One region of the Bacillus sp. 01N42_2 genome, then DNA from elsewhere that is predicted to be linked to it. Evidence: a T-box and tRNA genes for the amino acid it is inferred to sense, from the RefSeq annotation. Region 1 holds a T-box; the other holds one or more tRNA genes.
What was found. The T-box of region 1 lies ahead of tyrS (tyrosine--tRNA ligase). A T-box ahead of a tRNA ligase gene usually reads a tRNA of that ligase, here a tRNA-Tyr.
Positions count from the first base shown of each region.

Region 1 (15,992 bases):
TGCCGCTGTTAAAGTGCCGCCCACCAGAAGCGACGCGGCTTCATGCATGCCGGCAAAAACGGGGGTGTCTTCCGTTCCGAGCCCGTAGCTTTCTCCTTCTGCGGCAGGGAGCCGGCCCGCCCCCGCTAGTTCAACCGCCTGTATGTAATCCTCTGTATGAACGAGTGCCAGCTCTTCTTTAGAAGCCATGCGCGGAGCGGCGATATCTCCCTCTTCAAACGCGTCCGCCGCCTGAAGCAGCTCGTATGTCAAAAGCACGCGCTGCTGATTGAACGGGTGATCCTGGTGAAATTGATACGTCTGATAAGAAGGCGAGTAAACAAAAACGCTGTCTCTCATGACTGATCCCTCAATTGTTTCGGCCACAAGACATTATACCCGGCTTCATGAACGCTGCGGATAAAAGGGAGCGGATTCATCGTCTTCACCCGGAAGACGAGTATATTTGCCCCGGCGGAATCATGGGGGTAAACGAGCACGCTCAAGATTTGCAGCTGAAGATCGCGGCACATGCAGCTGAGATCAGCAAGGCTTTTGGTCATATCCGTCACCAAAATTTCCACCTGTGATCCCGGCTGGGCTGCGCCTGTCAGGCTGACAAAGGTCCGGAGTACATCGGTTTTGGTTAAAATGCCCGTCAGCTTATGATTTACCGTAATCGGCAGACATCCGATGCCATGCTCATAGAAAGAAGCCGATATTTCCTCTACGAAATCAAGCGGATGGGCGCAGATGACATTCCGTTTCATAATGGTTTCCACTTTGTTTGTCAGAAACACGACGCGGTCTTCTTGTTTAAAGCTGCCCGGGCCTGCCTGTTTAATGTCTCTGTCTGTGACGATGCCGCTAACGTGCAGTTCTTCGTCGATGACAGGGAGATGGCGGATATGATATGCCTTCATTTTATGTACGGCTGTTTCTATGGAGTCGTTTTTTGTGACGGTGATGACGTCCCGTTTCATGATTTGTTCTGCAATCATCTTTTTATCCCCTTTGTATGTCAGTCAATACATAAATCGCTGATAAAAACGAAGTCTGTCGAACTGTTCAATTGACTCCTGACTGACGTGCCTGCCGATGCGGGCCATCAGACAATTGGCCGGATGAGAGCTGATTTCCGGTTCATCCGTTGCAAACCAGACAAGACCTCCGGCATTCATCATCTTTTCCATGATCTTTCTGTACTCCCACACGTCTTTTTTCATCCCTTTTAAATCCCAATGCCAGTAATATTCTGTCGTCATGATGATGTACCGTTCCATCTGTTCATCCATCATGCTGACAGTCAGCAAAGTTTTTCCGACAGAACAGCCTCTGTAGCCGGGAGCGACCTCGATCGCCCCGAGTTCAAGGAGATCTTCCATATTTCCGTCAGACCACCGTTCAAGCGGATCAGGATATAAATACGTCACATAGCCGATAATCGTCTCTCCGTCCCTGGCGATGATGATCCGCCCTTCGGGAAGCCCGGCTATTTCGACTAACGCTTTGTGCTGTTCATGAGGAAGGCGAAAGGCTGTCAGGCCTTCATGAAACTCATACTGTGCTAAGTTCTCTGGAGGAACGGGCCCTTCTACCAAAAGAGGGCCGGCTGCTGTCTGAATAGATGAAGAATGGTACGTTTTATGATGTTTCACTGATTCACCGCCTGTCGGTTCTTAATAAAAACACATCTCCTTTAAGCATAACAAAATATAAAGCGTTTTCAATAGTACGGTAATTTATATTTTAAAAATTGAGAAAACTGTGAACATCTACTATAATTAGTCTATAGATAAGCAAAGGGGGATGTTGCATGAATTTGAAAACGTTGCCAGCGGAAAAGGGGAATTATCATCTGCAAAATTATGAGGAAACATACCGCAGCTTCGATTGGAAAGAAGTCGAGACGGAGTTTTCCTGGCATCAGACCGGAAAGCTGAATGCCGCGTACGAAGCGATTGACCGTCATGCCGAATCATTTCGCAAAAACAAAGTAGCGCTGTATTACAAGGACGCAAACCGGGAAGAAAAATACACGTTTAAAGAAATGATGGAGGAATCGAATCGGGCGGGAAATGTGCTGAGACGGTATGGAAACGTTGAAAAAGGGGACCGCGTTTTCATTTTCATGCCGCGTTCGCCGGAGCTTTATTTTATCATGCTCGGCGCAATTAAAATCGGTGCGATTGCCGGCCCTTTATTTGAAGCATTTATGGAAGGCGCCGTGAAAGACCGCCTGTTGAACAGTCAGGCCAAGGTTGTCGTGACAACACCTGAACTGGCTGAACGGATTCCGGCGGACAGCCTGCCCGACCTGAAGCATATCTTCATTGTCGGCGGCAGCAAAGAAGCCGGAGATAAAATCATTCATTATGATAAAGCGGCTGAAGGAGAAAGCACGAGACTTGATATTGAATGGATGGACAGAAGAGACGGCTACCTGCTTCACTATACATCAGGGTCAACAGGAACGCCTAAAGGCGTGCTTCACGTTCATGAAGCCATGATTCAGCAATACCAGACCGGCAAGTGGGTGCTTGATCTTAAAGAGGACGATATATATTGGTGCACGGCGGACCCGGGCTGGGTGACCGGGACGGTGTACGGGATTTTTGCGCCGTGGCTGAACGGAGCGGCGAATGTGATCGTCGGCGGCAGATTCAGTCCGGAAAATTGGTACGGCACGATTGAAAAGCTCGGTGTAAGCGTATGGTACAGCGCTCCGACGGCTTTCAGAATGCTTATGGGCGCCGGAGATGAAATGGCGTCCAAATTTGATCTGACTTCACTTCGTCACATCCTGAGTGTCGGAGAACCTTTAAACCCGGAGGTCATTAAGTGGGGACATAAAGTATTCGGCAAGCGCATTCACGATACGTGGTGGATGACGGAAACAGGCGGGCAGCTTATCTGCAATTATCCGTGCATGGAGATCAAGCCGGGTTCAATGGGGAAACCCATTCCGGGAGTGGAAGCGGCGATCGTTGATAACCAAGGGAATGAGCTTCCGCCGTACCGAATGGGGAACCTCGCCATTAAAAAGGGCTGGCCGTCCATGATGGATTCCATTTGGAATAACAAAGAAAAATATGAATCTTATTTCATGCCGGGCGGCTGGTATGTTTCCGGAGATTCAGCTTATATGGATGAAGACGGTTATTTTTGGTTCCAAGGCAGAGTCGATGACGTCATTATGACATCCGGCGAGCGCGTCGGCCCGTTTGAAGTCGAAAGCAAACTTGTTGAACATCCGGCGATTGCTGAAGCCGGTGTCATCGGAAAGCCGGATCCTGTCCGGGGAGAAATTATTAAAGCATTTATCGCGCTCAGAGAAGGGCATGAGCCATCCGATCAGCTGAAGGAGGATATTCGTCTTTTTGTAAAACAAGGGCTGGCCGCCCATGCCGCACCGCGGGAAATTGAATTCAAAGATAAACTTCCGAAAACACGGAGCGGAAAAATCATGAGACGTGTGCTGAAGGCGTGGGAGCTGAACCTGCCGGCAGGCGACCTGTCCACAATGGAAGATTAAAGAGACGGCGTTGACATCACATCTTATTTATGTTAAAAATGAGTAAGCTTCATACGAAAAGGTTTTGATTGAGACAAGTAGGATATCTGATTGTTCCAGAGAGCTGATGGCCGGTGAAAATCAGCACATAAGATATGCCGAATACACTCATGAACCGCTTTTGCGAACAAAGCCCTTCCAAGGCTTTCAGTAGTGGAAGAACGGACACGGTCCGTTATCAAAAAGAGTGATAAAAGCTTTTTTATGCTTTTATTAGTAGGGTGGTACCGCGATTATATCGTCCCTTCGTTTTAAACGAAGGGGCGTTTTTTATTTCCATAAAAAAAGGAGCAGACAAAATGACTAACTTATTAGAAGATTTATCCTTCCGCGGCTTAATCCAGCAAATGACGGATGAAGAAGGACTGAATAAACAGCTGAACGAAGAAAAAATCCGTTTATACTCAGGTTTCGACCCGACGGCGGACAGCCTGCACATCGGACACCTTCTGCCGATATTGACACTGCGCCGTTTCCAGCTTGCAGGCCACCATCCGATTGCGCTTGTAGGCGGAGCGACGGGGCTGATCGGCGATCCGAGCGGAAAAAAAGCGGAGCGCACGTTAAATACTCAGGATATCGTTGTCGAATGGTCGCAAAAAATTAAAAATCAGCTTTCTCAATTTTTAGATTTCGATGCAGGAGAAAACCCAGCCGTCATAGCGAACAACTTTGACTGGATCGGAAAAATGAGCATCATTGATTTTCTCCGCGACGTCGGAAAGAACTTCGGAATCAACTACATGCTTGCGAAAGATACTGTAAGCTCAAGAATTGAAACCGGAATTTCTTACACGGAATTCAGCTACATGATCCTGCAATCCTACGATTTTCTGAATCTGTACAGAGAAAAGAACTGCAAACTCCAAATCGGAGGCAGTGACCAGTGGGGCAACATCACGGCAGGTCTTGAACTGATCAGAAAATCGGAAGAAGAGGGGGCGAAAGCGTTCGGCCTTACCATTCCGCTCGTCACAAAAGCTGACGGCACGAAATTCGGCAAAACAGAAGGCGGCGCGATTTGGCTTGATAAAGAAAAGACATCGCCGTATGAATTCTACCAATTCTGGATCAATACAGATGACCGTGACGTCGTCAAATATTTAAAATACTTTACTTTCTTATCAAAAGAGGAAATTGAAGCTTATGCTGAAAAAGCGGAGACGGCTCCAGAGAAAAGGGAAGCGCAGAAACGCCTTGCTGAAGAAGTGACTGTACTTGTACACGGCCGTGAAGCGTTTGAGCAGGCCGTTCATATTTCTCAGGCGCTGTTCAGCGGCAATATTAAAGAGCTTTCCGCTCAAGACGTCAAGGTAGGTTTTAAAGACGTGCCTTCACTTGAAAAAGACCGCTCTGAAGAACTGTCTTTAGTAGACGTGCTTGTGGAATCTAAGTTGTCGCCTTCAAAACGGCAGGCCCGCGAAGACATTCAAAACGGGGCTGTTTACATTAACGGAGAGCGCCAGACGGATATCGGTCATCTGCTGACGGCGGAAGACCGCATCGAAGATCAATTTACCGTACTGCGCCGCGGAAAGAAAAAATACTTCCTGATCACATACTGAAAATAAAGAGCAGTCCGGCCGCTCAATGCGGCAGGCTGCTTTTTTATGTTTTGCGAATACTGCACCGGGAAATGAGTACAGTACGTAGTATAAGCAAAACAGGGAAGGGGCGCTGCGCCATGAATTTCATGTTTACCATTGCGAAAGAAAGATTGCAGCGGGATCATTGGGAACAGCAGCAAAGCATGAACGCCGAAGTCAAAGCCGAAGAACCTGAGGCGGAAGAAGAAAATCCGACCTCATAAAACAAAAGCCTCCATTCCCAAGGGATGGAGGCTTTTGTTTGTCACCATATCAGTCTGACGGCGGCCATCAGTACAACGCCTGTAATAACCGTGATGGATAAGCTTTTCGTCCGCATTGCGCAAAGCAATGTCGGGATGAGGACGATCATTGCTTTCCAATCAAAGGTCAAAGTGCTGTTTGTTTTTACGATCATGCTTTCCGTTACCAAGGCGGTCAAAATACAAAGCGGAATAAAGGAGAGCCACTTTAAAGCCAATTCCGGCATCTGAATGTTCCGGACAAATATAAAAGGAACAATGCGCGGCACAAGCGTAACAATCATGCAGCCGAGTATAATCCAGATCATTTGCGTGCTGATGCTCATTTGTCCGTCACCACCCCGATTGTTGCCACAATTACGGTTGAGACGATGACCGCGATGTGTGACGGGACGAAATACGATAACAAGATCATAAAAATGATCATATAGAGAATAAGGGAGAGGCTGTGTTTCAGCTTTTCCGATGCGGACGACTGCAATTGCAGCACTAAAAGCGCCGCAAACATAGCGGGCAAAGCAAAGTCCAGACCGAGGGCGTAAGGATCAGATATCCATTGTCCGAGAAGCCCGCCCATCACACAAGAAATAACCCAGCACGCATAGGCGGTTATATTGAGGCCATTCATCCACTTATCGTACAGCCTGCCGTTCTGAACCGCCTTGTTCACTGCTACCCCGAAAGATTCGTCAGTAAGCAAAGCACCGAAGCCGATATTCTTCACCAAAGAGTATTTTGTGAAATAAGGCGCGATGGTCAGGCTCAGGAGCAGGTGCCGCAGATTGACGATGAACGTCGTTAAAATAATGGCAGAAATCGGACTCCCGGAAACAAGGAGTGAGCAAATAATAAATTGGGCGGCGCCGGCATAGACCAACAAGGATAACAAACAAATTTCAAGAATACTGAGGTGTGAGGCAACGCCAACAATGCCAAAAGCAAAACCGACACTCATATAGCCCAGCAGTGTAGGCACACAATCACGCACCCCCTGTAAAAACGTATCGTTCATTTCCCGGGAAACGGCTGTTTTTTGCACTTCTGTCTGAATCATTTTTATACTCCTTCCTTAGAGATTATAATGATAACGACTAATGAAAAAATCAAAGAAAATACGGTTCACATTTAAATGAACCGATTTCCGGTGACGACATGAAATAAAGAATGGTTTTGTTTCATCAGACCTTCAACTTTTTCAGCTCCGACTTCTTTCACAAGCTCCGCAAACATCAGGTCATGCCTCATATATTCCATGGCCACGAGAACGAGAGCGGGATCTTCTGTTTTAATGGCCCAGGCATTCGTCTGCGGGGAAAAATTGGCGATTAAGACTTCTTTATTATCCCGTGCTGCTATCGTTAATCTTCCGCCCATGCGTTTTTCTGCCACTTCAGGAGACATATTATGATGTGTCGTATTTCCGAGCTTCACTTCCGGAGGGCCGAACACAATCGAAAAGACGGGTAATTTTTCGGCGGCGCGTTTGTTAACGGCCTCTTGAATAAAGGGAATCTGCTGTTCCCAGACAGACAGCCACAACTCTTCCTCGGCTTTTTCAATCATATCCTTCAATTCATTGATGACATGATCATTTGAGCTGATGCGGCGGATGACATTCATCTCCTGCTCGCTTTCAAGCGCTAATAATTTCTCTTCAAGATAGCCGAAGGAGCTCTCGAAGTCATGCCGCAGCCGGTCGATTAATTCCTTTCCGGCCAGCGGGGCATATGTAACCGGATCAGACGGCACAATATGGACAGCGCCTTTATCAACTAATTTCCCCAATACTTCATAGATCATTGAGCGGGGGACGCCTGACCTTTTACTGATTTCATATCCGGTAACAGGCGAGTGTTTCAACAAGCCGATATATGCTTTGCATTCGTATTGAGAAAATCCGAATTTCTGCAGTTCTTTCAGAACATCCTCCATAAACATCCTCCATAGTGGTTATTCATGAAACTACTATAATGTAAGCGGTTGTATGTTGTCAATGGGACTTGAGTGCTGAAAGAACAATTCGCCCGTGTTGTCGCTTTCCAACTTATTTTGGGGCGAGTTACTTGTATGGCTCTTGTGAAAAACGTTGCTGTAGACCCACACGGATGCCGTTTGATACGATAAATCCAAGAAAGTCAAAAAGAGGAGGATCATGGTGGAAAACACCTCTAAAATCGCTTTTTTATCAGTGATAAGCAATTCTCTGGTCGTCATGCTCAAAATAGCGGTAGGCATGGTAACCGGGTCTGTCGCAATACTTTCCGAAGCCATTCATTCTTTTTTAGATCTGATCGCCGCCTTCATCGCGTTTATTTCCGTCAGGATTTCAAAAAAGCCGGCTGATACAGGGCATCCGTACGGCCATGGGAAGGTCGAGAATCTGTCCGGAACGATCGAAACAATGCTGATTTTTGCGGCGGGGATTTGGATGATATATGAATGCGTTCAAAAACTGGTAAACCCGGAGCCTGTTCATCTGCCGGTATTGGGAATCGTTGTGATGCTTGCGGGAGCTCTTATTAATTTGATCGTCTCGAAATTAGTAAAAAGAGAAGCTGTAAAGGTTAATTCCGTGGCAATGAAATCAAATGCCCTGCACTTACTGACTGACGTGTACACATCATTAGGCGTAGCGGCAAGCCTTTTGGTCGTTACATTAACGAAGTGGTACATACTTGATCCGATTATAGGTATGGTGCTGGCGGTGTATATCATATATGAAGCGTTTAAATTAATGAAAGAAGCATTTCCGCCGCTGATTGACACCCGTTTGTCAGAGGAGGAAGAAAAAACAATTTTAGAGATTATCGAAACATTCCATCACGAATTTATTGAAATTCACGATTTTCGCACAAGGCGGTCCGGCCCGCAGGAGTATATTGATTTTCACATGGTCGTGGCGTCTCACGTGACGATTAAAGACGTGCACGACTTGTGTGACCGCATTGAAAGGGATATTACGGATGAATTTAAACAAGCACAAGTGATGATTCATCCCGAGCCGGAGAGTGAAAGGAAGAAATAAATCTGTTCTTGTATTTTGCGTTTTAACAGAGAGGCCCGTTTACACGGGTCTTTTTGTTATGTAAATGACTATTTCTATCACGGATTGAGAGAGAAGCTTATACAAGAGAGACTTTCATTTCATACGTTATGGTGTAAAGAAAAAGGGAGGTGAATACGATTGAACGCTATTTCTGTTAAAGAAATTGAACATGGAGTCGCCGTTGCTCATAGAGAAGGGTTAGGGGAGTATTTGCACCAAGAACCGGTTTCCAGAAAAAGCAAGCGCCGTTCACGCAGCCAAAAACGGACGCACCGGACACACCGTTCGCGCAGTAAAAAACGGACGCACCGGACACACCGTTCACGCAGCAAAAAACGGACGCATCGGACACATCGTTCACGCAGCAAAAAACGGACGCACCGGACACATCGTTCACGCAGCAAAAAACGGACACACCGGACACATCGTTCACGCAGCAAAAAACGGACGCACCGGACACATCGTTCACGCAGCAAAAAACGGACACATCGCACAAGACGGTCCCATCAGAAACGCCGCTCTTCCCGCAAACGCTGTTTTAAATGCTGACTGTAGAAACGATGATATATGATCTGCTATAATGGGAATAAAGGGACTGGATAAAAACTCCAGTATCACCTGCGGACACTGAACTGACAACATGACGCTGTTTGTTCGTGTCCGTTTTTGATTTTTGAACAACATGCCGAAGGATAAAACAGGAAGGGATGACGCCGAATGAAGCTGAATGAGGAAATGTATCAAGACTCTGAAGGAGAAACAATCTATTCGCAGGATATCAGCAGCAAGCTTTTGCATATTACGGACAGCGGGCATATCAGCGTTGACTTCATCAGCATAAGCAGGCTGCGGAAGGCTTCGAAAATCGCGATCTTAGGTGACAGCGTCGCCCGGGGGCTGCGTGCGAAATACAGCTTTGGTGACATTCTGAAAGACCGGACAAACGCCGAAATCACCAATCTGTCTGTCAGCGGCGTCAATATGAGTAACAACGGAAACGATAACATTTATCAGCAATCGCTTAAAACGTCGGGACAAGATGTCATTATCGTGCAGGGAACAGATGATGATTGGTGCGGCCACATCCCCATCGGCACAGATGAAAAAGATATCACTTCATTTTACGGAGGTTTCTGCCAAGTCATTCAGCAGCTCCGCAGCAGAAATAAAGGCGCGAGCATCATTGCAGTGACCCCGACGAAACAAGCGAAAATGTCAAACGGAAAAATCGTCCGACGTGATACTGATAAAAATAAACTGGGTTTGAAGCTGGCTGACTATGTGAAAGCCCAGAAAGAAGCCTGCACCCTGCTTTCTGTACCGTATGCCGACCTATTTGATACGGATCTCATCGACCCGTATAATCCCGCTTTCCGTAAAATGTGCATGTCAGAAGGCCTTCATCCGAACGAGACAGGGCATCAAATTATCTTTCAGGAAATCTGCCGAAATTTTTATTATTATTACGGATGAAACAGCACTGAAAGGTTATTTTCGGCTTTTCTCTTCTAAAAGCTCAATCATTCTTTGAGTTGCACGCCGTTGCGCTCTTAAAAGCGAGACGATATTTCCGGTAAAACCGATTAAAATGATAAGCAGAAAAATGATTATCCACATAAGCGAACCTCCCGTCGAGTGTTGAAAAACCCACTCTTTATTTTACTTATTATGGATGAGGGAGAGAATAGGTCTAACTATTGGTGTTTCTTTATAAATCCATAAAAAAATGCACAGACTGAACTGGTCTGTGCATTTTTATTCGCTTATTTCAGCAGATTCAATGATTCGCGATTAAAGGCTTCCAAATCGTCAGGTGTTCTGCTTGTTACAATGTTATGGCTGACAACGACTTCTTCATCTTTATAATTTGCGCCGGCATTGATTAAGTCTTTGCGGATGCTGCGGTATCCCGTGATATCTTTTCCTTTCAGAAGGTCGGTATCAATCAGCAGCTGCGGGCCGTGGCAGATCGCAAAAACGGGTTTCTGATTTTCCACGAATGCTTTAGTAAATTCACCCGGGCGGTCATCTCCGCGAAGCAGATCCGGTGAAAAGCCTCCAGGAATTAATAACGCATCGAATTCAACGGCGTCTGCGTCTGAGATCGCTTGATCAATCTTTACTTTTTCACCGTGCTTGCCGGTCACTTCTTTTCCTGCTTCCAAATCTATGGTCACCACACTGTGGCCTGCTTTTTTAAATGCTTCTGCCGGGCTTGTATATTCAATATCCTCGAATTGGTCTGTTATCAGAACTGCGATTTTTTTGCTCATCATCATGCCTCCTGTGTAGTTTGTATATGACAAGGATATCAGGCAAATCGCTCTCTCTCAACGTATTTGCTTGAAGATAAGCATAAAAAAGACCCCTCTGAAAAAGAGGAGCCAAAAGGTACGGAGGTCTGCTGAAACTTGCGTGTTTAACCTGAGATAAGGCAAGAAATCGAACCAATTACTTTTTGTGTCTTTTTTTATGCTTTTTACATCCGCATTTCCCGGGATCGCCCGGATCAATAACCTCATGAATTGTTTCTTCCTGATATACGTAAACCACTTCTTTGTCAGTATACGTGTCAGTCACAATATACTTAGGGTCACAGTAATATACTTTCGATTTTTTACCCATTCATCTCACCTCCCGTACTTTATTAAATGCTGACAACGGACAAGTACACCACGGCAAGTCCACATTTTGAAGTTTGCCATAAGGGGCGGATAGTATCTGTATGGTTTTTCCTGAATTCGCTTCAAATTGGGATGGTTAACGCTTTTTAATCAGGGAAATTTATAAAAAAGAATTCAACATAATTCTTTTCTCAGTTCAACGAGATGCTGACATCTTTGGAGGGATTTCTGAATGCTCGATGAAAAAACAATTGAAATCGTTAAAAGCACAGTGCCGGTCTTAAAAGAGCATGGTGAAGAAATCACAGGACGATTTTATGACCTGCTGTTTCAGCATCACCCTGAGCTGCTGAATGTCTTTAATCAGACGAATCAAAAGAAAAAAACCCAGCGTACAGCTTTGTCGAATGCTGTGATCGCGGCCGCCGCCAATATTGACCGCTTGGAAAACATCGTTCCCGTCGTGAAACAAATCAGCCAAAAACACCGGAGTATCGGAGTTAAGCCCGAGCATTACCCAATCGTTGGCAAGTACTTGTTAATCGCGATAAAGGATGTGTTAAAAGACGGAGCTTCTCCTGAGGTCATTCAGGCATGGGAAAAAGCATACGGCGTCATTGCAGACGCATTTATCGGTATTGAGAAGGAGATGTATGAACAAGCGGAAACACAAAAAGGCGGCTGGAAAGACTATAAGGCGTTTAAAATTGATAAAAAAGTAAAAGAAAGCAAAGAGATCATGTCTTTTTATTTAAAACCGGAAGACGGACAAGTTCTCCCCGAATTCAAAGCGGGACAATATATCAGTGTAAAAGTATACATTCCGGATACGGGTTATACACATATCCGCCAGTACAGCTTATCCGATGTGTCCGGTAAGGATTATTACCGGATTTCTGTTAAAAAAGAAGGGGTTGTTTCCTCTTATCTGCATGACCAATTACATGAAAAAGATTCAATTGAGATCAGCGCTCCGGCCGGTGACTTCGTATTAGACCCTGATTCCAAAAAGAATCTCGTTCTCATCAGTGCTGGTGTCGGAATCACGCCGATGATCAGCATGTTAAAGACGGTTGCCAAAGCCCAGCCGCAGCGAAACGTTCTCTTTATCCATGCGGCAAGGAGCGGCGAGTATCATGCGCTGCGGCATGAAGCTGAAGAAGCCGCGGAACACTCATCTGTTGACACCGTCTTTATTTACAGTGAGCCGTCCGAACAAGACCGTTCAGAAAACATTCGTTTTCGGGAAGGCCGGATTGACAAACAGCTGTTAGAAGAAGTGATGACAGATAAAGATGCTGATTTTTACCTGTGCGGATCACCGTCGTTCATTAAAGAAATGAAAAAGCTGATTTCTGAATTCAATACACCGCCGGAATCGATTCACTATGAATTATTCGAACCGCAGCTGAGTATGGTGTGATGAAAGAAGGGAATACGATGATTTTAATGTATGAAGCACCCGGATCGGGTGCTTTTTTTATTCTGTGAATCATCGGGAACTTCTTAAGTTCGGTTTAGAAATTTAAAATGATTTTATAGTCACCATTACTGGCTTTATTTCAAGTGCAGTTTATTGTGATAGTGTGTTAACATGATTTTTATATTTTTGATAATATATGGGTGGTTAAAAATAACACCTTGAATGAGGCAGATGGGGGAAAACAAAATGACTACTGAGAAAATTATTATTTTTGACATTATGATGTACATCGTTTTCGGTGTGGTAAGTGTTTACTTAATTTCGCAAACTAATTTTGGACCTGATGCGTTGATTTGTATTATTGTAGTTTATCTTGCTGTTATCGGGTACAAAGTCAAACAGTTAGTCAGTCGGGATGATTCTTAGGTTGCGTTAAGGGGATTACGAAAAGTGAAAAGGAAAATTGGTCAGGGTTAAACAATTAAATAGCAAGCATAGTTGGCGAAAAGCCGATAGTTATCGAAGCAAGAAACGATTTATATGAAAGTAGCACTTATAGCGGAAAATATAGAAAGGTTTTTCTCCATAACAGAGAATTTTTAGGGAAGGATATTAAAGTAGGTAAATCATATTCAAAGTCGTATTATCCTAAAAAGACAAAGTTTTTTATGTCCCAACATACTTCGGTAGCCGGTTGGAAAGGTTCACTTCCTGATACTTCCACTGGAACGTCGGCTCCTGCTCTTGCGAATAAAATAGCAATGCTGTATCCGGAGATAATAAATACTCACAGCAAAAAAACAATGCCTTTACCGGCTAAAGCAAATTTCCCGGTTGTACCTGTCGATAAAAGAACTAAATGGGATAGCAGAACGGATCGAGGTAACTATATAAAGAAGTATATCGACACATACGGTGGTCCAAAGTGGAATTGGAGTTCATTCGATATTCTCCATGTGCTTCCGCTAAAGTAAGGGGGAAAGAATAACTTTAATAATTTGTATCCTCTCCCTCGTGATATGCACCAAAACCTATTAAATCCTTGGTGGGATAAATATTAATAAGTAAGAGGTGGCTCAATGGCAGTTTTTGTTGAAAAAACGCTCCAAGGTCTAAAAGAATTAATTGATGAAAAAGGCCGCTTGAAAATTTTAGGGAATGAAGGAACGCTTTTAGAAACAGAATGTACTTTCTCTAAAGGCGCAACAGATCTGGAGATTGAGAGTTTTGAGAAGAAAATAAAAGTCTCACTTCCTGAAGATTATAAAACCTTTTTAAAATTGCATAACGGAGCCAGAATATTTGATTTGTTGATTTACGGTGAGAATGTGGGTGGGGGTTTGCATATTCTTAATTTAGAAGAGATTGAAAAGTATATGCAAAATGGTTTTTTAGAGCCTCAGTTTATTCCTGTCGCACATCTGTTAGACGGATGTTATTTGTTAATTGACAAAACCAAAATTTCCACAGATCCAAACTATTTATGGTTCCACGGATTTGTCGAGTATGAACCCATGCAACTTAATTTTGAGATATTTTTAGATAGGTATATCTTGTCTCAAGGAGCAAATTTTTGGGAGTGGAATATTTACACTGCTGAAAATTATTACAGAACTCACCAGAGTGATGAGCTTTAATCATTCGTATACGACCGATTTAAGCCCATCAGGATAAACAGCCGGAACAATAATGCCTTATAAAAGAAGCATTGAATTTCCTAAACATGCTATTTTAGCCGAGGAGAAAATGAGGCACCTGGAGGGATTATAATTGAAAAAAATGATTCTTTGTGCAGCCCTAATCTTTGTTACGTTAAGTGGTTTAGCTGCAGTTAAGATTAATCAAGAATCATCAGATGTTAAGATAACAGAGCGCCCGGTCGGTACTTTAAAATTAGCAGAGTGGCCAGTTGGCACATAAAAAAGCCCCGGACAGGGGCTTTTTTTAATAAAGAGAGGGGGCATCTGTCCACCATTCTGACAGCCCAAAAGAAAAACCCTAGAAATGTTGATATAACAACGTTTCTAGGGTCTAATCCAATGCTCTTTAAAGAGCATTTCAATTAACGAGAGTAGAACTCAACAATAAGCGCTTCGTTAATTTCCGGAGCAAGCTCAGAGCGCTCTGGAAGACGAGTGAATGTACCTTCAAGCTTTTCAGCGTCGAAAGTAAGGTACTCAGGAACGAAGTTGTTTACTTCTACAGATTCTTTGATGATAGAAAGGTTTCTTGATTTTTCGCGAACACCGATTGTTTGACCAGGTTTTACTTGGTAAGACGGAATGTCAACGCGGCTTCCGTCAACAAGGATGTGACCGTGGTTAACTAATTGGCGTGCCTGACGGCGAGTGCGCGCAAGACCAAGCTTGTACACAACGTTATCAAGACGTGCATCTAAAAGAATCATGAAGTTTTCGCCGTGTTTACCAGTCATTTTTGCAGCTTTGTCAAACAATGTGCGGAATTGACGTTCGTTTACACCGTACATGTGACGAAGTTTTTGCTTTTCTTGCAATTGCAAACCGTATTCTGATAGTTTTTTACGCTGTCCCGGACCGTGGGGACCTGGTGCGTAAGGGCGTTTTTCTAATTCTTTACCTGTACCGCTAAGAGAGATTCCTAAGCGGCGGGACAGTTTCCATGATGGACCTGTATAGCGAGCCATAATGTGACTCCTCCTTTGGTTTTATTTTGTGGAAAATAAAAACCGTCTGTTCGATCCGACCGTGCACATTTTGTTTTCATGTATCCTCGCTCCAGCAGCAGAGAGTTACACGATACACCTTACAGCTAAGGAACAAAATGCAAACACAGAAGCTGAACAAAAAGGCTGCAATATTTCACACAAAGAACATTATATGATTTTTCTCCGCCGCCGTCAACCATTTCTCCATGAAGACTGCCGGTTTATGATATAATGTACAAAAATGAGTAGTACATGTTTAGGTGATAAAAATGAAAAAACAAACAATCGATGAAGTGACGGCCTTTCATCAGAAAATGCTTTCTTTTTTCTTAACGAAATCTGAATCCGTCTCATTATCCGACTCGCTGTTATGGCTGGCCTCAGCTCTAGAATCCTGCTTTACATCTCTTTCATTGACCCTTTCACCGGCTGAATCAGCACGTTTCACCATAAAAACAGAAGAGGAACCGAATTATGCTCCGCTGAAAGAGAGTGACGGCCGTTTTATGATCAGGAATCAGACGTCCGGCAGATCCTTTTATCTGCGCACGGAAGGCGGGCTGCCGATCCCGGAATCATTGCCTGAGCTCGTTACTCAATTTATCAATCAATCTGTGAGACAGAGCGGGCTGTTTGACAAAACAAAGCATCAGCGGAAAATCCACAGAATGACAGAAATGTTCCATTCGCTTTTAGATCAGGATGAAGTATTGGAAAAACTGCAGGCGAGTTTGAGGAAGGCTTTCCAGTCTTTCCGTTTTTCACTGTTCATCTCGCAGGACCAGGATACGGACAGACAGCTCCCCGCAAA
Region 1 is NZ_JBFTRO010000003.1:457,517-473,508, reverse strand. It holds gene AC1DN5_RS09945 (acetoin utilization protein AcuC) at 1-339, opposite strand, end outside; gene AC1DN5_RS09940 (acetoin utilization AcuB family protein) at 336-980, opposite strand; gene AC1DN5_RS09935 (GNAT family N-acetyltransferase) at 1,005-1,637, opposite strand; gene acsA (acetate--CoA ligase) at 1,796-3,514, shown strand; T-box leader at 3,570-3,802, shown strand; gene tyrS (tyrosine--tRNA ligase) at 3,853-5,118, shown strand; gene sr7p (small protein SR7P) at 5,238-5,363, shown strand; gene AC1DN5_RS09915 (AzlD domain-containing protein) at 5,405-5,728, opposite strand; gene AC1DN5_RS09910 (AzlC family ABC transporter permease) at 5,725-6,456, opposite strand; gene AC1DN5_RS09905 (TrmB family transcriptional regulator) at 6,528-7,334, opposite strand; gene AC1DN5_RS09900 (cation diffusion facilitator family transporter) at 7,555-8,427, shown strand; gene AC1DN5_RS09895 (CotG/ExsB N-terminal domain-containing protein) at 8,587-8,997, shown strand; gene AC1DN5_RS09890 (SGNH/GDSL hydrolase family protein) at 9,166-9,921, shown strand; gene AC1DN5_RS09885 (hypothetical protein) at 9,937-10,065, opposite strand; gene AC1DN5_RS09880 (type 1 glutamine amidotransferase domain-containing protein) at 10,212-10,721, opposite strand; gene AC1DN5_RS09875 (hypothetical protein) at 10,900-11,073, opposite strand; gene hmpA (NO-inducible flavohemoprotein) at 11,305-12,495, shown strand; gene AC1DN5_RS09865 (SMI1/KNR4 family protein) at 13,575-14,132, shown strand; gene AC1DN5_RS09860 (hypothetical protein) at 14,275-14,415, shown strand; gene rpsD (30S ribosomal protein S4) at 14,558-15,160, opposite strand; gene AC1DN5_RS09850 (sensor domain-containing diguanylate cyclase) at 15,451-15,992, shown strand, end outside.

Region 2 (15,992 bases), on a different contig from region 1:
CAACACGATGACGACGATTCCTTTTAAAAGCTGAACCGCCTTCGTTCCGCGTATGACCATGATTAATTTATATATCACATACCAAACAAGGAGAATATCAACGGCATTGCCGAGGTATTGCAAAAATGGGATGTCCTCAAAAGCCATTTCCTCGTCCTCCAAGAATTCAGTCATTTCGTTTTTTGTTATGAATTGTGCTGCATGAGCAATATGTACATCATATAGCGTGCTCATTATACCACATTTTGATTTATCAAGTGAAATCAGCCAGCGCGGCGCCGCGTAAAAAAAGAGTAAAGCGATTATACGCTTTACTCATCTTTAATCGGAGTCTAAAGCACTCACGACGCCCTGACCCGCTGTTTTCAGTTCGTACCAGACCCAGTCAAACAATTCGTTAATTTCTTCAATCTGCCCGGTGACTTGTCCGGCTGAGGCCATGTATTTTTCTCCGTTAACCACGGTCACGTTGCCATCGACTTTCCCTTTAATGACCAGCTTGCCGTTTTTTACTGTGACATCGCCCTTTACGGTCTCGCCTTCAGGGACGGTGACCGTGTGATTCTGCACGACAAGGTTCGGCTGCTTTGACACACTGAAATTGTGGTCGTTATGCCAGCTGTTGAAAAAACCGCCGCCCATTAAAATCACAAAAACCGCCGCGGCTGCAATTATCGGATGAGTTTTGATCCATCGTTTTACAGAAGCGCGTTTTTTCTCTTTTGGAAGATTCGCCATAACTTTGGCAGTAAAATCAGCAGGGGCTGTGACATGCGATGTGCTCCGGACGAGCGCTACGGATTTCTCCATTTCATGAAAATGCCGTTTGCAATTCCCGCATGACCGCAAATGTTGTTTTAATACGTCTTCATCTTCAGGAAGAATATCTCCATCAAGATGCTTATGCATAAGCTGCACGATCTGTTCAGGACAGCTCATTTCATCACCCCACTTAAAGATCCCTTAATTGTTTTCTAAGAGCCTCTCTGCCTCTGTGTATCCTTGTCTTGACGGTGCCGACAGGGATATTCAGAATCTCCCCGATTTCAATTAAAGAGAGTTCATCAATATACTTTAATACAATAACCGTTCTGTACTTGTCAGGCAGCTTTAAAATCTTTTTCTGAATTGTGTCCGACAGCTCCAATGACAACACGGCGTCTTCAGGGAGAACCCCGTCCGCGGCGATCTGCGAATACATCGTCAGCCCCTCTGCGCCCGCCACTTCTGCGTCCAGATAATAATCAGGCTTTTTCTTGCGGATTCGGTCAATGGTCAGGTTGGTCGCAATTCTGTAAAGCCACGTTGAAAACTTTCTGTTGATGTCGAAGCTCTCGATATTGACATACGCTCTGATGAAAGCTTCCTGCGCAATATCTTCCGCTTCGTGGACATTGCCGAGCATGCGGTAGCAAAGCTGGTAAATCTTATCTTTATAAAGGTCAACGATTTCCGCAAACGCATTTTGATCGCCTTTTTTGACTTGCTTGATTCTTTTTTTAATCAGGTTTTCCATGTTTTATCTTACCTCTGCCCTTCACCGGTCTGTATCTATACGTTGATTGTTTTAAAAGGTTTCATTTTTTTATTACATTTATTTTACCAAATTTCAGGCAGGGTGTAGATGGAAAATACAGAATATAATGCCTTAACAGCAGCTTAAAAATAGTATATCTGATGAACAATCAAAATTCGAGACGAAATACAAATAAAAAAGACACCTTATGCAAAAGGTGTCTGAGACTGGGCTAGCTGGATTCGAACCAACGCATGACGGAGTCAAAGTCCGTTGCCTTACCGCTTGGCTATAGCCCAAAAATGGTGGAGGGGGGCAGATTCGAACTGCCGAACCCTGAGGGAGCGGATTTACAGTCCGCCGCGTTTAGCCACTTCGCTACCCCTCCGTATTTTGTTGAAAAACAGTGCCGGCCAGAGGACTTGAACCCCCAACCTACTGATTACAAGTCAGTTGCTCTACCAATTGAGCTAGGCCGGCAAATATGGTGGAGGATGACGGGCTCGAACCGCCGACCCTCTGCTTGTAAGGCAGATGCTCTCCCAGCTGAGCTAATCCTCCATATGACCCGTACGGGATTCGAACCCGTGTTACCGCCGTGAAAGGGCGGTGTCTTAACCGCTTGACCAACGGGCCGTTGTGTCCGCGTCGAGCTGACAAAAGTTATTATATACAGGTTATACCCCTTTTGTAAAGAGAAAATTTATTTTTTTTATTTTCAAACTTTTTTACCCGTTTTTTAACTGAAAAACTCGTCCCTTCTCTCTTATTTCATTTAAGATGAAAGTATCAAAATATTGAAGGGAATGGACACAGATGATCTTAGTCAGCTCTTGTCTCGGCGGTATCGAATGCAGGTATAACGGCTCTCACGCCGCTTCGGAAAAAATCCGCAGACTCGTAGAGGAAAAGAAAGCTGTTATGGTCTGCCCCGAACTTTTGGGCGGCTTCACCACTCCCCGCGAACCGGCGGAAATCATCGGCGGCACGGGCGAAGACGTGCTGAACGGAACAGCAAGAATCGTAACGGCATCAGGTGAAGACGTTACATCTTTATATATAGACGGCGCGGAAAAAACGTTAGCATACGCAAAAGAAATAGGCGCCGCAACGGTCATCCTTAAAGAAAACAGTCCGTCCTGCGGCAGCAGCTTCATCTATGACGGCACTTTCTCTGGGAAAAAGATAATCGGGGACGGCATCACTTCCGCTCTATTAAAACGGGCAGGCTGCCGCGTGTTATCAGAAAATGAACTGGATCAACTATAAAAAGGAGAGTAGATATCATGGTTGCAGCCCTATCCTTTTATAAACCGGAGCATGCAGACGGCCTGAACGGGTTTGTACTCAGTGAAGAAGATAAAATGTTCACAGCGCTCCCGAAGGATGTACTGCCGCAGGCTCTTGTCATCCGGGAGCGCTATCCTACAGTCGTTTTAAAAGAAGACACCCCCGTCGGTTTTTTCATTTTACATACCTCAAAGGAAACCATAGCTCCATATTCGAACAGCGTGTCTGCCATTTTACTGAGCGCACTGTCCATAGATGCGCGGCAGCAAGGAAAAGGTTATGCCAAACAAGCGATGCTGCAGCTCCCCGCTTTTGCCGCAAGTTATTTTCCTTGGTGTGACGAAATCGTGCTTGCAGTGAACCATCGCAATCATCGCGCAAAGAATCTGTACCAGTCTTCCGGTTTTATTGATAAAGGGCGTCGCAGGATCGGCCCCATCGGCGAACAGCACATTCTGCATCTTTTTTTGTGAAAGCGTTTGATTTTTTTCTTGAAACATATATTCAGAAGCCCATATACTTCAAGTAATAACGACTTGGGAGGGTACATTCATGACAGACCGGCTTAACATTCACAGATTGACCACAGAAACAAGAAATCCGCAGACCGCTTCAATCCATCAAGCAGACACGATGGAAATCCTCCGCATCATTAACCAAGAGGACTTCAAAGTGGCGGACGCCGTTCAGCAGGTGCTGCCTGATATTGAAATTGCCGTTCAATTTGCCCATCAGTCTTTGCGGCGAAACGGCAGGCTGATTTATGCGGGAGCGGGCACAAGCGGCAGGCTTGGTGTACTTGATGCGGTTGAATGCCCGCCTACATACAGCGTAAGTCCCGGCACCGTCATCGGTCTGATGGCCGGAGGAGCAGACGCCTTTTTGCAAGCGGCTGAAGGTATAGAAGACAGCGAGGAAACCGGCGCTCTCGATCTCAAAACGATCGGCCTTACCGCTGAAGACACCGTGATCGCCATCGCCGCAAGCGGGCGCACACCGTATGCGGCCGGTGCGCTGAAATACGCAAAAACAATCGGCGCCAAAACCGTCGCGCTCACATGCAATAAGCACTCATTGATCAGCACCTTTGCCGATCACAGCATTGAAGTCGTCGTCGGCCCCGAAGTGATTACAGGGTCAACACGAATGAAAGCCGCGACGGCACATAAAATGATTCTGAACATGATTTCCACGGCCGTGATGATCAAAAGCGGCAAAGTGTACGAAAATTTAATGGTGGACGTTCATGTCAGCAACGAAAAATTGAAAGAACGGGCAATCGGCATTATCCAAAGCATTACGGGCGTTCCGTACGATAAAGCAAAAGAAACCCTTGAGGCCGCAGACAGCCATGTCAAAACGGCAATCGTCATGCTGAAGACGAATTCGGACAAAACACACGCGAAAGCACTGCTCGAAGAATCGGAAGGCTTCATTGACAAAGCCATAGAACAGCATGTTTCAAGCGAAACAAATCGCTGATCATTCTTTTGGCTCCGTTACTGATCATCATGTGCCTTTTACCAGCCCGCGCCGTTTTCATGATCGGCGCAGGCGCTTTCAGGATGCGTTTCAGGCACAGCTCCGCGGGAAAAATGGTACGGAAAGAGGAGGGTCTTCATGAGCAAAGAGGCATTTTATCAGTCGCTGGCCAAAGATATTCTGGACAACTGCGGCGGTTCATCGAATATTTCGGGCTTTACCCACTGTATGACACGCCTGAGAATTACGCCTTTAGATCAGGACAAAACGGATATTGAAGCGCTGAAACGTCTTGACGGAGTAATAGGCGTCGTCGAAGCCGAAACACTGCAGATCATTCTCGGCACGGGTGTCGTCAATCATGTCGCCGACGCTTTCGCAAAACTGGTGTCACCCGGAAAAAACATTGATTTAAAAGAAGCCGCCTCACGGAAAAAAGCCGATCTTAACAGAAAAAATACCACACCCATCAAACTGCTTTTGAGAAAAATATCAAGCATCTTCATTCCTCTTATTCCCGCACTCATTGCATCAGGTTTAATCACCGGCTTGACGAAAGCCGTCATTCAGGCCGGCTGGCTCCCGAAAGAATCTCAAATCGCACTTATTTTAACGGTTATCGGTTCAGGCTTATTCGCTTACCTCGGCGTCCTTGTCGGCATCAATGCGGCAAAGGAATTCGGCGGAACACCCGCGATGGGCGGCCTTGCAGGCATATTGATCTTAAACCCCGAAATCGCCAATATCAGTTTGTTCGGAGAGAATCTGCTCCCGGGCAGGGGAGGTTTAATCGGCGTTCTTTTCGCTGCGATTTTTATCGCTTATACGGAACGGTTTATCAGAAAGTACGTCCATCAATCCATCGACATTATCGTCACGCCTACTTTGTCTTTGCTCATCACCGGACTGGTGACATATGTCATCTTCATCCCTGCAGGCGGTTTTATTTCTGATTTGATTACATCAGGTTTATTGTCGCTGCTGAATATCGGGGGAGTGCTGTCGGGATTTGTATTAGGAGCCGCCTTCCTGCCTCTTGTTATCACCGGCCTGCATCAAGGCTTGACTCCCGTGCATTTGGAACTCATCCGATCCATCGGGGATGACCCGCTTCTGCCGATTCTCGCAATGGGAGGCGCAGGTCAAGTAGGCGCGGCCTTCGCCATCTTTATGAAAACAAAAAAAGCCTCATTGAAAAGAGCGATCGGCGGCGGACTTCCATCCGGTCTGCTCGGAATCGGGGAGCCGCTCATCTTCGGCGTCACACTTCCGCTCGGCCGGCCGTTTTTAACAGCGTGTTTAGGGGCGAGTATCGGCGGCGCCTTTCAAGCCCATTTTCAAGTAGCGACTTTTTCAATCGGTGTCTCCGGCCTTCCGCTCTCTTTTCTCGTACAGCCGGCTCAAATCGTTTTGTATATCATCGGTCTCTTCATCTCTTATGCGGCGGGCTTTGTCTTCACCTATGCTTTCGGGTTTAAGGATGACATGGCTGCTGAATTTGAATAAGCCGGGAGGGAACAGAATATGAAAACACTGGCAGCCGCCGTACTCACCATGGTCATCAGCCTCTCTTTTCTGCCGCAGCACAAAGCCGGAGCCCAATCCAAATTATACGACACAGCAAAGCTCAGAAAGGTTGATCAAATGATTGAAAAAGACATCGCAGCAGGATTCCCGGGAGCTGTCCTCGTCGTCGTAAAGGACGGACGGGTGATCAAAAAGAAAGCATACGGCTACAGCAAAAAATATGACGGAAACAGTCTTTTATCCCGTCCGAAAAAAATGAAAACGTCAACTATGTTTGATTTAGCTTCCAACACAAAAATGTATGCGGCGAATTTTGCATTACAGCGCCTCGTCAGCCAGGGAAAGCTGGATGTGTATCAAAAAGTTTCGGCTTACCTTCCCGATTTCAAAGACAGGAAAAGCGATCCGATTCAAGGAAAAGACCGCATACGCGTCATTGATGTGCTGCAGCATCAATCCGGTCTGCCGGCAAGCTTTTATTTTTATAAGCCGGACACCGCAGGCCCTTTTTATTCACAAGAACGGGACAAAACGATCCGTTTTCTCACCCAGATCCCGCTTGAATACAAACCGGGCACAAAACACGTATACAGCGATATCGGTTACATGCTGCTCGGCTGCATTATTGAAAACATAACCGGAAAAACCCTTGATGCCTATGCGGAACAAGAACTGTACAAACCGCTGAAACTGACGCACACACTGTTTAATCCGCTGCAAAAAGGCTTCAAAGAAAAAGCATTCGCAGCTACTGAACGTTTAGGCAACACGCGTGACGGGGTTATCCATTTTCCTCATATCAGGACGTATACGCTGCAAGGAGAGGTTCATGACGAAAAAGCATTTTACTCAATGGGAGGGGTGTCCGGCCATGCAGGACTGTTTTCAAGAGCTGATGACATGGCCGTCCTTCTTCAAGTCATGCTGAACGGCGGCAGTTACAAACATGTTTCTCTCTTCACTCGGCAAACGGCCGATCTGTTCACAACGGCGTCATCCTCTGACCCGACTTTCGCTCTCGGCTGGCGGAAAAACGGCAGCCCTGATATGGAGTGGATGTTCGGCCCTTATGCAAGCAGGCAGGCTTACGGCCATACCGGATGGACCGGCACCGTCACGATCATTGACCCCGCTTATCATCTCGGGATCGCGCTTTTGACCAACAAAAAGCATTCCCCCGTCGTCAGCCCCGGTGAAAATCCGAATGTTTTTGAAGGGGATCTTTTCCCGACCGGAAGCTACGGCAGCGTCGTAAAAGCGATTTACGAAGCCATTGAATGACAACCTATGTCTTTTGTCCAAACTATGACGGCAGGAGGGCGCCATTATGAAACTTGTCATCTCAGCTGTATTACTGTTGTTTATTGTTTTCGGCACGCATCATGCATCGACAAAACCGGATATTCCGTCACAGGCGGAACAAACGGTATCCCGCATGACATTAGATGAGAAATTAGGGCAGATGCTCATGCCTGACTTTCGCAATTGGCAAAAAAAGGGGCAGTCATCACCTGAGGCTCTTACTCAAATGAATGACGAAGTCGCAGGGCTTATTCAAAAGTACCGGTTCGGCGGTGTCATCTTATTTGCAGAAAATGTAAAAAACACTGAACAAACGGTCCGCCTGACAGATGCCTTTCAAAAAGCAAGCCCTGACATTCCGCTATTATTAAGCATTGATCAAGAAGGCGGCATCGTAACAAGACTTGGTGAGGGCACTCATTTCCCAGGCAATATGGCACTCGGGGCCGCAAGAAAAACAGCCTACGCGTCCCAAACCGGCGCCATTATCGGGAAAGAATTGAAAGCACTCGGCATTAATACGAATTTCGCTCCCGTTCTCGATATCAATAATAATCCCGGAAATCCGGTCATCGGCGTCAGGTCATTCAGTTCAGACCGTGATCTGACAGCAACACTCGGCCTTGCCTCAATGAAGGCTCAGCAAAAACAGGATGTCGCTTCCGCCGTCAAACATTTCCCGGGACACGGCGACACGGATGTCGACAGCCACTACGGCCTTCCTCTTGTCACCCACGGTCAAGAAAGGCTGCGGCAGATCGAACTGTATCCGTTCCGTCAGGCCATTCAGGCCGGGGCCGATATGATCATGACAGCCCATGTGCAATTTCCCGCTTTTGATGATACAACCTATAAAAGCAAGCTGGACGGTTCAGACATTCTTGTACCTGCCACACTCTCGAAAAAAGTGATGACTCATCTTCTCCGTGAGGAAATGGGGTTTAACGGCGTCATTGTGACGGATGCATTAAACATGAAAGCCATTGCCGATCATTTCGGTCAGGAAGAGGCGGTCGTCATGGCAATAAAAGCAGGAGTCGACATCGCCCTGATGCCGGCCCAAGTGACATCGCTGCAAACAGAAAACCGCTTTGCCCAAGTTCATTCCGCTTTAAAAAAGGCGGTTCAAAAAGGGGATATTCCTCTTCAGCAAATCAACAAATCGGTGGAGCGCATCATTTCCTTGAAAATAAAACGAGGGATATATCCCGCTCCGAAAGAAACAAGTCTGAAAAAGAAGATTGCAAAAGCGCATAAAACCGTCGGCAGCAAAAACCATCTGAAGGCTGAAAAACAAATCGCGGAAAGATCCGTCACCGTCTTACAAAACAAAAACCGCACGCTCCCATTCAAACCGAAAAAGAACAGCCGCGTTCTCCTTGCCGCTCCTTATGAAGATCAAACAGCGTCAATGGAACAAACCATTCGGCAGCTCATCAAGAAGAAAAAAATCCGGCCGGTAACCATCAGTAAAATGAACTTCGCCGAGCGCACATTTCATGACGAGCACAAAACGCTGGTATCAGACGCTGATTACGTCATTACAGGCTCATATGTCGTAAAAAATGATCCTGTCGTAAACGACGGCGTCATTGACGATTCCGTCACAGATCCCGGCAAATGGACGACCGCGTTTCCGCGGGCCGTCATGAAGGCTGCGCAGTCGAACCAAAAACCCTTTGTGCTGATGAGCCTTCGGAATCCTTACGACGCCGCGAATTTTGAAGAAGCTGACGCCCTTATCGCAGTCTACGGGTTTAAAGGATATACAGACGGACAATTCCTCCAGCCAAACATTCCGGCAGGCATTGAAGCGATATTCGGGCAGACAAAACCGAAAGGCAGGCTGCCCGCTGCTATTCCTTCCGTCACCCATCCGGGGACGACACTGTATCCATATGGTTTCGGGATCAATCTGAAGACCGGAAAACCGCTTTAAACAGGAGGGCTGATCATGAAAACACATACGGCTGCACTTCTCGCCGGACTTGTCGTCATCAGTGCTATGACGGCAGTCTCGGCGGCTTCTGACAGAAACACACACACTGCCAAAAAACCAACCATCCAGACAGGCATTGACCGCCTGCTGAAAGATTATAAACAAGAGCTGAAGGGAAAAAGAATCGGTCTGATCACTAATCCGACCGGTGTGAACTCAACATTAAAAAGCAGCGTTGACGTGCTTTATGAGGCACAAGACATGCATTTGACGGCATTATTCGGACCCGAGCACGGTGTTCGCGGCGACGCTCAGGCCGGAGACAAAGTCACATCCTATATAGATGAAAAAACAGGGCTTCCCGTCTACAGCCTTTACGGAGAAACGAGGAAACCGACGCCTGACATGCTGAAAGATACCGATGTGCTGATTTTCGATATCCAGGATGTCGGAATGCGATACTACACTTACATTTATACAATGGCCTATGCCATGGAGGCGGCCAAAGAAAAAGGCATTCCTTTTTATGTCTTGGACCGGCCGAATCCGCAAGGCGGACGACATCCGGACGGCCCGGTTCTTGAGCCTGACTACGCTTCATTTGTCGGACTGTATCCAATCCCGCTGAAACACGGCATGACCATCGGCGAGCTTGCTCTTTTATTCAATCAAGAGTTTCATATTGGCGCCGATCTCACCGTCGTAAAGATGAAGCGTTGGAAGCGGACGATGACCATTGAAGATACCGGTCTGCCGTTCGTCCTCCCTTCGCCTAACATCCCGACCCCGGACAGCATATTCGCTTATTCGGCGACAGGACTAATCGAAGGCACGAACGTATCCGAAGGAAGGGGCACGACAAAGCCGTTTGAACTTATCGGCGCACCTTATATGAAAAGCACCGAGCTCGAAGAACGCCTTAACAGTCTCAAGCTTCCGGGCGTCACCTTCAGAGCCGCTTCATTTATCCCCAGCTTCTCCAAGCACCAGGGCAAGCTATGCCACGGCGTACAAGTCTACGTAACGAACAGAAACACCTTTGAAGCGGCAAAAACAGGGCTCTCCATTCTGAAAACCATGCATGACTTATATCCGAATGACTTCTCATTTCTGCCGACAGGAGCTTTTGACAAGCTGATCGGCAACGGCTGGGTACGCAAAAAAATAGAACAAGGCGCTTCCATTCAAGACATCACCAGCACATATCAACGCCGGCTTGACCAATTCAAGCTTGTAAGAAAGCAATACCTCATATACTGACAACATTCGTGTTACACGTGTAACATTTTGACGCATTTCACATTTCCGCTTTTTATAGGAAAACATTCATTTATTTGGTACAATTCAAATGATAACAGTTATCATTTAAATGAATGTTTCCTAAAAGGTGGTTTCTCATGAAAAACACATTATTCTTTCAGCCAATTGATATCATCTCCGTAAAAAAAACAGCAGACCTTTTGTCAGAGCATCAGCTCACTGATTCTCCGGTACTGATCTTTCATGTGACAGGCGAGGGACAAATTGATATCGGAACAGACAGCTTCCCGCTACAGAAGGAGACGCTCTACATCTGTCCTTGTGATGAGACATTCAATATTGACCCTGCACCGTCAGACGGCATCCATTTGTATATCGTCAGACTCCGTATTTTCTCATATTCATCAGATGATAAAGCGATGCTTCCGGATAACGGGGGAGACATCTTCCGCGGACTTCAGCAAATGAATTTGCAAACGGTTGAACACCTGACAAGCCGGCTTCAGTCACTTTCCGAAAACGCGCGATCGGCGGATGAATTGCAGAAAATGAAATCAACAGCCGACTTTCAGCAGCTGATGTACGACCTTTATGCCGCAAAAGTGTGCCATCAAAACAATACGAAAGCGGCGATCGAACAGACAAAACAATTCATACATGCCCAGTCCGACACAAAAATCACACTCACCCAGCTTGCTCAAATGGCGGGAATCAGTCCTAAGCATTACAGTGAAACCTTTAAAAAACTATATGGACAAAGCGTAACAGAATATATCACAGACATCCGCATAACCAATGCGAAAAAACTGATGGCCAAGGCCAGCTGCAAACTGCGGGAAATCGCTCATCAAATCGGCTACCAAGACGAATTTTATTTCAGCCGCATCTTTAAAAAACGTACGGGCAGCTCACCTACAAGCTATATGAAAAAAAGGCGCACAAAAATGGCCGCGTACGGGAAAGAAATGATGGGACATTTGATTCCTCTGCATCACGTGCCTTACGCTGCAACGCTTCATCCGAAATGGACGGCCTATTACTATAAACAATTCTCTTCAGACATTCCCGTGCACCTCAGCGCTTACCGCTATAACGCAAATTGGGAAGAGAACCTGCATACGCTGTCTCAAGCTGCGCCGGACATCATTTTCAGTCTGGATTCTGTCAGTGAAGAAGAAAAACAGCGTCTGAATGACATCACCGAAGTTTTCTACATTCCGACTCAAGACAATTGGAAAGACCAGTTTCTTTACGCAGCTGCATACTTGAATGAAGAACAGGAAGCCCGGCACTGGCTTGAAGCCTATCAAAATCTCGCACACTCAGCAAAAGACGCTCTTGAACACGTGCGGCATCAGCGTTTCTTATTTGTCCGTGTATATAAAGAAAATATGTATATCGCCCATAACAACAGCATTGAGGATGTTTTCTTCGGTGATCTGGGCTTTGCCTCCGCAAAACCGGAATCTTTTGCTCCCGACGAAAAGATTTCATTGGAAATGCTGGCGGATTGCCAGGCTGACTGCATCATGCTTTTCACTTGCAAAGAACCAGAAACGCTTCGCTATTTTCAGCGCATCCAGCAGTCTGAAATATGGCAGAACCTTAGAGCCGTCAGCAATAAACGAGTGTTTCCCATTTCATCTGACCCGTGGATTGAATATTCTCCAAGCGGGCATCAGCGGATGATTGAACAAAGCATTTCCTTTTTTTCCGAAGATCGTCCATGGTAATACCGGAAATTGTCCATGGTCTTATCTTTGTTCATTCTCTATAATTCCAATTGATAATAGTTATCAATTGAACAGGAGGAACAATAGATGAAGAAATTGGCATTCGCTTTCATGATTTTGCTTTTGGCTTTCACGGCCGCGGCTTGCGGAAGCTCAGAAACATCTGATACAGCAAGTAAAGGTAAGGACGCTTCTTCAAATAAAAAGAAAATCGAATATCTCGGAAAAACATACGAAGTCAAAGCGCCGACTGACAAAATCGCCATTACGGGCAGCGTAGAATCAATGGAAGACGCCAAATTGCTCGACGTCCATCCGGCAGGAGCGATATCATTCTCCGGCAAATTCCCGGAACTGTTTAAAGATATTACAGATAAATCCGTATCAACAGGTGAAAAAATGCAGCCGAATATGGAGAAAATTCTTGAACTGCAGCCGGACGTCATTCTGGCATCAACCAAGTTCCCTGAAAAAACGATAAAAAAATTGAGCGGCACGGCTGAGACCATTCCTGTCTCTCATATCTCATCAAACTGGAAAGAGAACATGATGCTGCTTGCCCAGCTAACAGGCAAAGAGGAAAAAGCGAAAAAAATCATTGCTGATTACAACCAGGATCTGAAAAAGACGAAAACAAAGATGAACAGCAAAGCAAAACAGGCAAACGCACTGGTCATCAGAATCAGACAAGGCAATATTTACATTTACCCTGAACAAGTTTATTTCAACTCTACGCTTTACGGTGATTTAGGCCTGAAGGCGCCGGACGAAGTGAAAGCAGCGAAAGCGCAGGAGCTGATTTCTCTTGAAAAATTAAGCGAAATGAACCCCGACCATATATTCGTACAATTTTCTGATGATGAAAACGCAGATAAGCCGGATGCTTTGAAGGACTTAGAGAAAAATCCGATTTGGAAGAGCCTGACGGCAGTCAAAAAAGACCATGTATACGTCAATACGATCGATCCATTAGCCCAAGGCGGTACCGCTTGGAGTAAAATCCGCTTCTTACAGGTTGCGGCTGACAAATTGACTCAAGACTAATAAAGAGTAGGTTTTTCACATGTATGCAAAACGGCGGACACACATTATTATCATCGCTTCACCGATTGCCATTGTTCTGTCACTGCTGCTTTCCGTTTTATACGGCGCAAAGCAGCTTGACTTCCATACCGTGTTCTCCGCATTGCTGCACTTTAATCCGGAGAATACCGACCATCAGATCATATGGCATTCAAGAATCCCGAGGGCGGTTGGCGCGATGTTTATCGGCGCCGCCCTTGCTGTTTCCGGGGCGCTCATGCAGGGAATCACACGGAACTATCTGGCCTCGCCTTCGATCATGGGTGTGTCGGACGGCTCCGCTTTTATCATTACCCTTTGCATGGTATTGCTCCCTCAATCAACATCCATTGAAATGATCATATACTCGTTTGTCGGTTCCGCATTCGGCGCTGCCCTTGTTTTCGGGCTGGCCTCCATTCTTCCCGGCGGTTTTACCCCGGTGCAGCTTGCCATTATCGGAACGGTGACCAGTATGCTTCTCAGCAGTCTGTCGGCTGCGCTTTCGATTTATTTTCAAATCTCGCAGGATCTCAGTTTTTGGTACAGTGCGAGACTGCATCAAATGAACCCTGATTTTTTGAAACTGGCCGTCCCGTTTTTTGCACTCGGAATCATCACAGCCATGATTCTCAGCAAAAAGGTCACAGCCGTATCATTAGGAGACGACATTTCAAAAAGTCTGGGACAGCAGAAAAGAACCATCAAACTCATGGCAATGGCGGCCGTTGTCATATTGACCGGAAGCTCGGTGGCGCTCGCCGGAAAAATTGCCTTTGTCGGTTTGGTCGTTCCGCACATCACCCGTTTTCTCGTCGGATCGGACTACAGCCGGCTGATTCCCTGTGCGTGCATCATCGGCGGCGTCTTCCTGACCCTTTGCGACCTTGCCAGCCGATTGATCAATTATCCGTTTGAGACGCCTATTGAAGTTGTCACTTCTATCATCGGTGTTCCTTTCTTTCTTTATTTGATTAAAAGAAAAGGAGGGGATCAGCGTGGTGCGTAAAATGGCCGGAATCTATATCATTCTGATTGCTCTCATCCTGCTCGTAAGTTATTTCAGCATGACCAGCGGGCCTTTTTCAGCAAAACCGGGTGAACTGCTCAGTGCGCTTTTCCGCATCCATCCGAATCCTCAATATGACATTTTGCTGTTTCAGCTGAGGCTGCCGCGTATTGTCATGGCGGCTGCCGTCGGACTCGGATTGGGGATAGCCGGAGCCGTTATTCAGGCCGTTACCAAGAACGGGCTTGCCGATCCCGGCATTCTGGGCATCAATGCCGGAGCCGGTGCGGGAATCGTCACGTTTATGCTTCTGTTTCAGGGTCAATCTGAAGCGACGGCGCTTGCCTCCGCAATGGGCATGCCTGTCTTTGGGCTCATCGGCGGATTAATGGCTGCCGTGCTGATTTATATTTTCGCCTGGCACCGGGGGCATTTAGAATCCGGAAGAATTATTCTTGTGGGAATCGCCATGAATTCCGGATTCAGCGCGCTGTCTTTATTTCTTTCATTAAAAATGGACCCGCAGGATTATGAGATGGCGATGGTCTGGAAGAACGGCAGCATCTGGTCGGCAAACTGGATGACCATTACCGCAATACTGCCGTGGCTGATCGTGTTCATTCCTCTGCTGATGGCAAAAACGTCATTGCTGGATACCATTCGTTTCGATGAGGACACGGTGAAAAGCCTCGGAGTCTCAACCAATAAAGAAAAAACCATTTTACTCGTTGCCTGCATCGCTTTGATCAGCGCATGTGTAACCGCAGCGGGCAGCATGGCATTTGTCGGACTGATCGCGCCTCATATTTCCCGCAGGCTTGCCAGCATTGAACACAGATATTCATTACCTGTCAGCGGACTGGTCGGCATGCTGCTCGTCATCTCCGCCGATTTTGCGGGCAAATTATTCTTTCAGCCTTCAGAGGTGCCGGCGGGCATTATTCTTGCGATTCTCGGCGTTCCTTATTTCTTTTTTCTTCTGTTTAAGCAAAAAAAGGGGTTGGATGCTTGAGAGGCACACTTACAAAACACCGGATAAACGGAAAGGAATGCACGGTATACCTTCCTCCATCCGCTCCGGTTCAAACGAGGGCTTTACCCTGTGTCTACGTGCTTGATGGGGGCGATTTGTTTTTAGAGCAGATGGAAAAGCTTGAACTCCAATTCGTAAACGGAAAACTCCCTGAATTGATTCTCGCCGGCATCAAACCGGATAACAGGCTCGATGAGTACACGCCATGGCCTGTACCTTCTCTGAGTCCTGCGTTTCCTGATTTCGGCGGCAAAGGGAGCCTCTTTCTTGAGGAGCTGACAAATGTCATCATCCCAACGATTGAAAGTATGAATCCCATGTCTGCCCATCCGGATACAAGAGGACTGATCGGCGCATCATTAGGAGGACTGTTCTCGATATATGCGATGTTACTGAAGCCTGAAACATTCGGCAGAATCGGCTGTATTTCCGGGTCCTTTTGGTATGAAAAATCGGCTGACTTTGTCCGCTCCGCGTCTTTGCAGCCGGCACGGCAGCGTATCTACATGTCTGTCGGAAGCCGTGAAGCAGAGCAAAAATGTAACATCCAAAACACCATGATCCGACAAAATAAAGACGTGTACAAAAGCCTGAGGCAAAAAGGCTTTTCTCAAGCTCAGCTCTCATTCACGATCGAAGAGGGCGCCGTGCACCATCAAGAAGCGTTCAAAAGACAATTCAATTCAGCTCTAAGCTGGCTATACGGAAAAAACCGCTCACGTGGCTGAGCGGTTTTTTTCATACTTCATCACGACCGGTTTAAGTTCAAAACGTCTCAGCAAATAGCCGAACAAAGCGGCAAGGATTTGCTGAAAAAGCATCCCGATGACGACCGGAAC
Region 2 is NZ_JBFTRO010000008.1:7,550-23,541, reverse strand. It holds gene cdaA (diadenylate cyclase CdaA) at 1-147, opposite strand, end outside; gene rsiW (anti-sigma-W factor RsiW) at 322-939, opposite strand; gene sigW (RNA polymerase sigma factor SigW) at 953-1,516, opposite strand; tRNA gene AC1DN5_RS16025 (tRNA-Gln) at 1,744-1,815, opposite strand; tRNA gene AC1DN5_RS16020 (tRNA-Tyr) at 1,820-1,904, opposite strand; tRNA gene AC1DN5_RS16015 (tRNA-Thr) at 1,924-1,996, opposite strand; tRNA gene AC1DN5_RS16010 (tRNA-Val) at 2,002-2,077, opposite strand; tRNA gene AC1DN5_RS16005 (tRNA-Glu) at 2,081-2,152, opposite strand; gene AC1DN5_RS16000 (2-thiouracil desulfurase family protein) at 2,333-2,785, shown strand; gene AC1DN5_RS15995 (GNAT family N-acetyltransferase) at 2,803-3,279, shown strand; gene murQ (N-acetylmuramic acid 6-phosphate etherase) at 3,359-4,288, shown strand; gene AC1DN5_RS15985 (PTS transporter subunit EIIC) at 4,427-5,794, shown strand; gene pbp4b (penicillin binding protein PBP4B) at 5,813-7,096, shown strand; gene AC1DN5_RS15975 (glycoside hydrolase family 3 protein) at 7,143-9,056, shown strand; gene AC1DN5_RS15970 (exo-beta-N-acetylmuramidase NamZ family protein) at 9,072-10,316, shown strand; gene btr (bacillibactin transport transcriptional regulator Btr) at 10,454-12,049, shown strand; gene AC1DN5_RS15960 (iron-hydroxamate ABC transporter substrate-binding protein) at 12,137-13,093, shown strand; gene AC1DN5_RS15955 (FecCD family ABC transporter permease) at 13,113-14,120, shown strand; gene feuC (iron ABC transporter permease FeuC) at 14,122-15,132, shown strand; gene AC1DN5_RS15945 (alpha/beta hydrolase) at 15,129-15,881, shown strand; gene AC1DN5_RS15940 (bile acid:sodium symporter family protein) at 15,870-15,992, opposite strand, start outside.
Region 2: it has a tRNA-Tyr gene. The T-box ahead of tyrS (tyrosine--tRNA ligase) is inferred to sense a tRNA for this amino acid. The anticodon was not compared.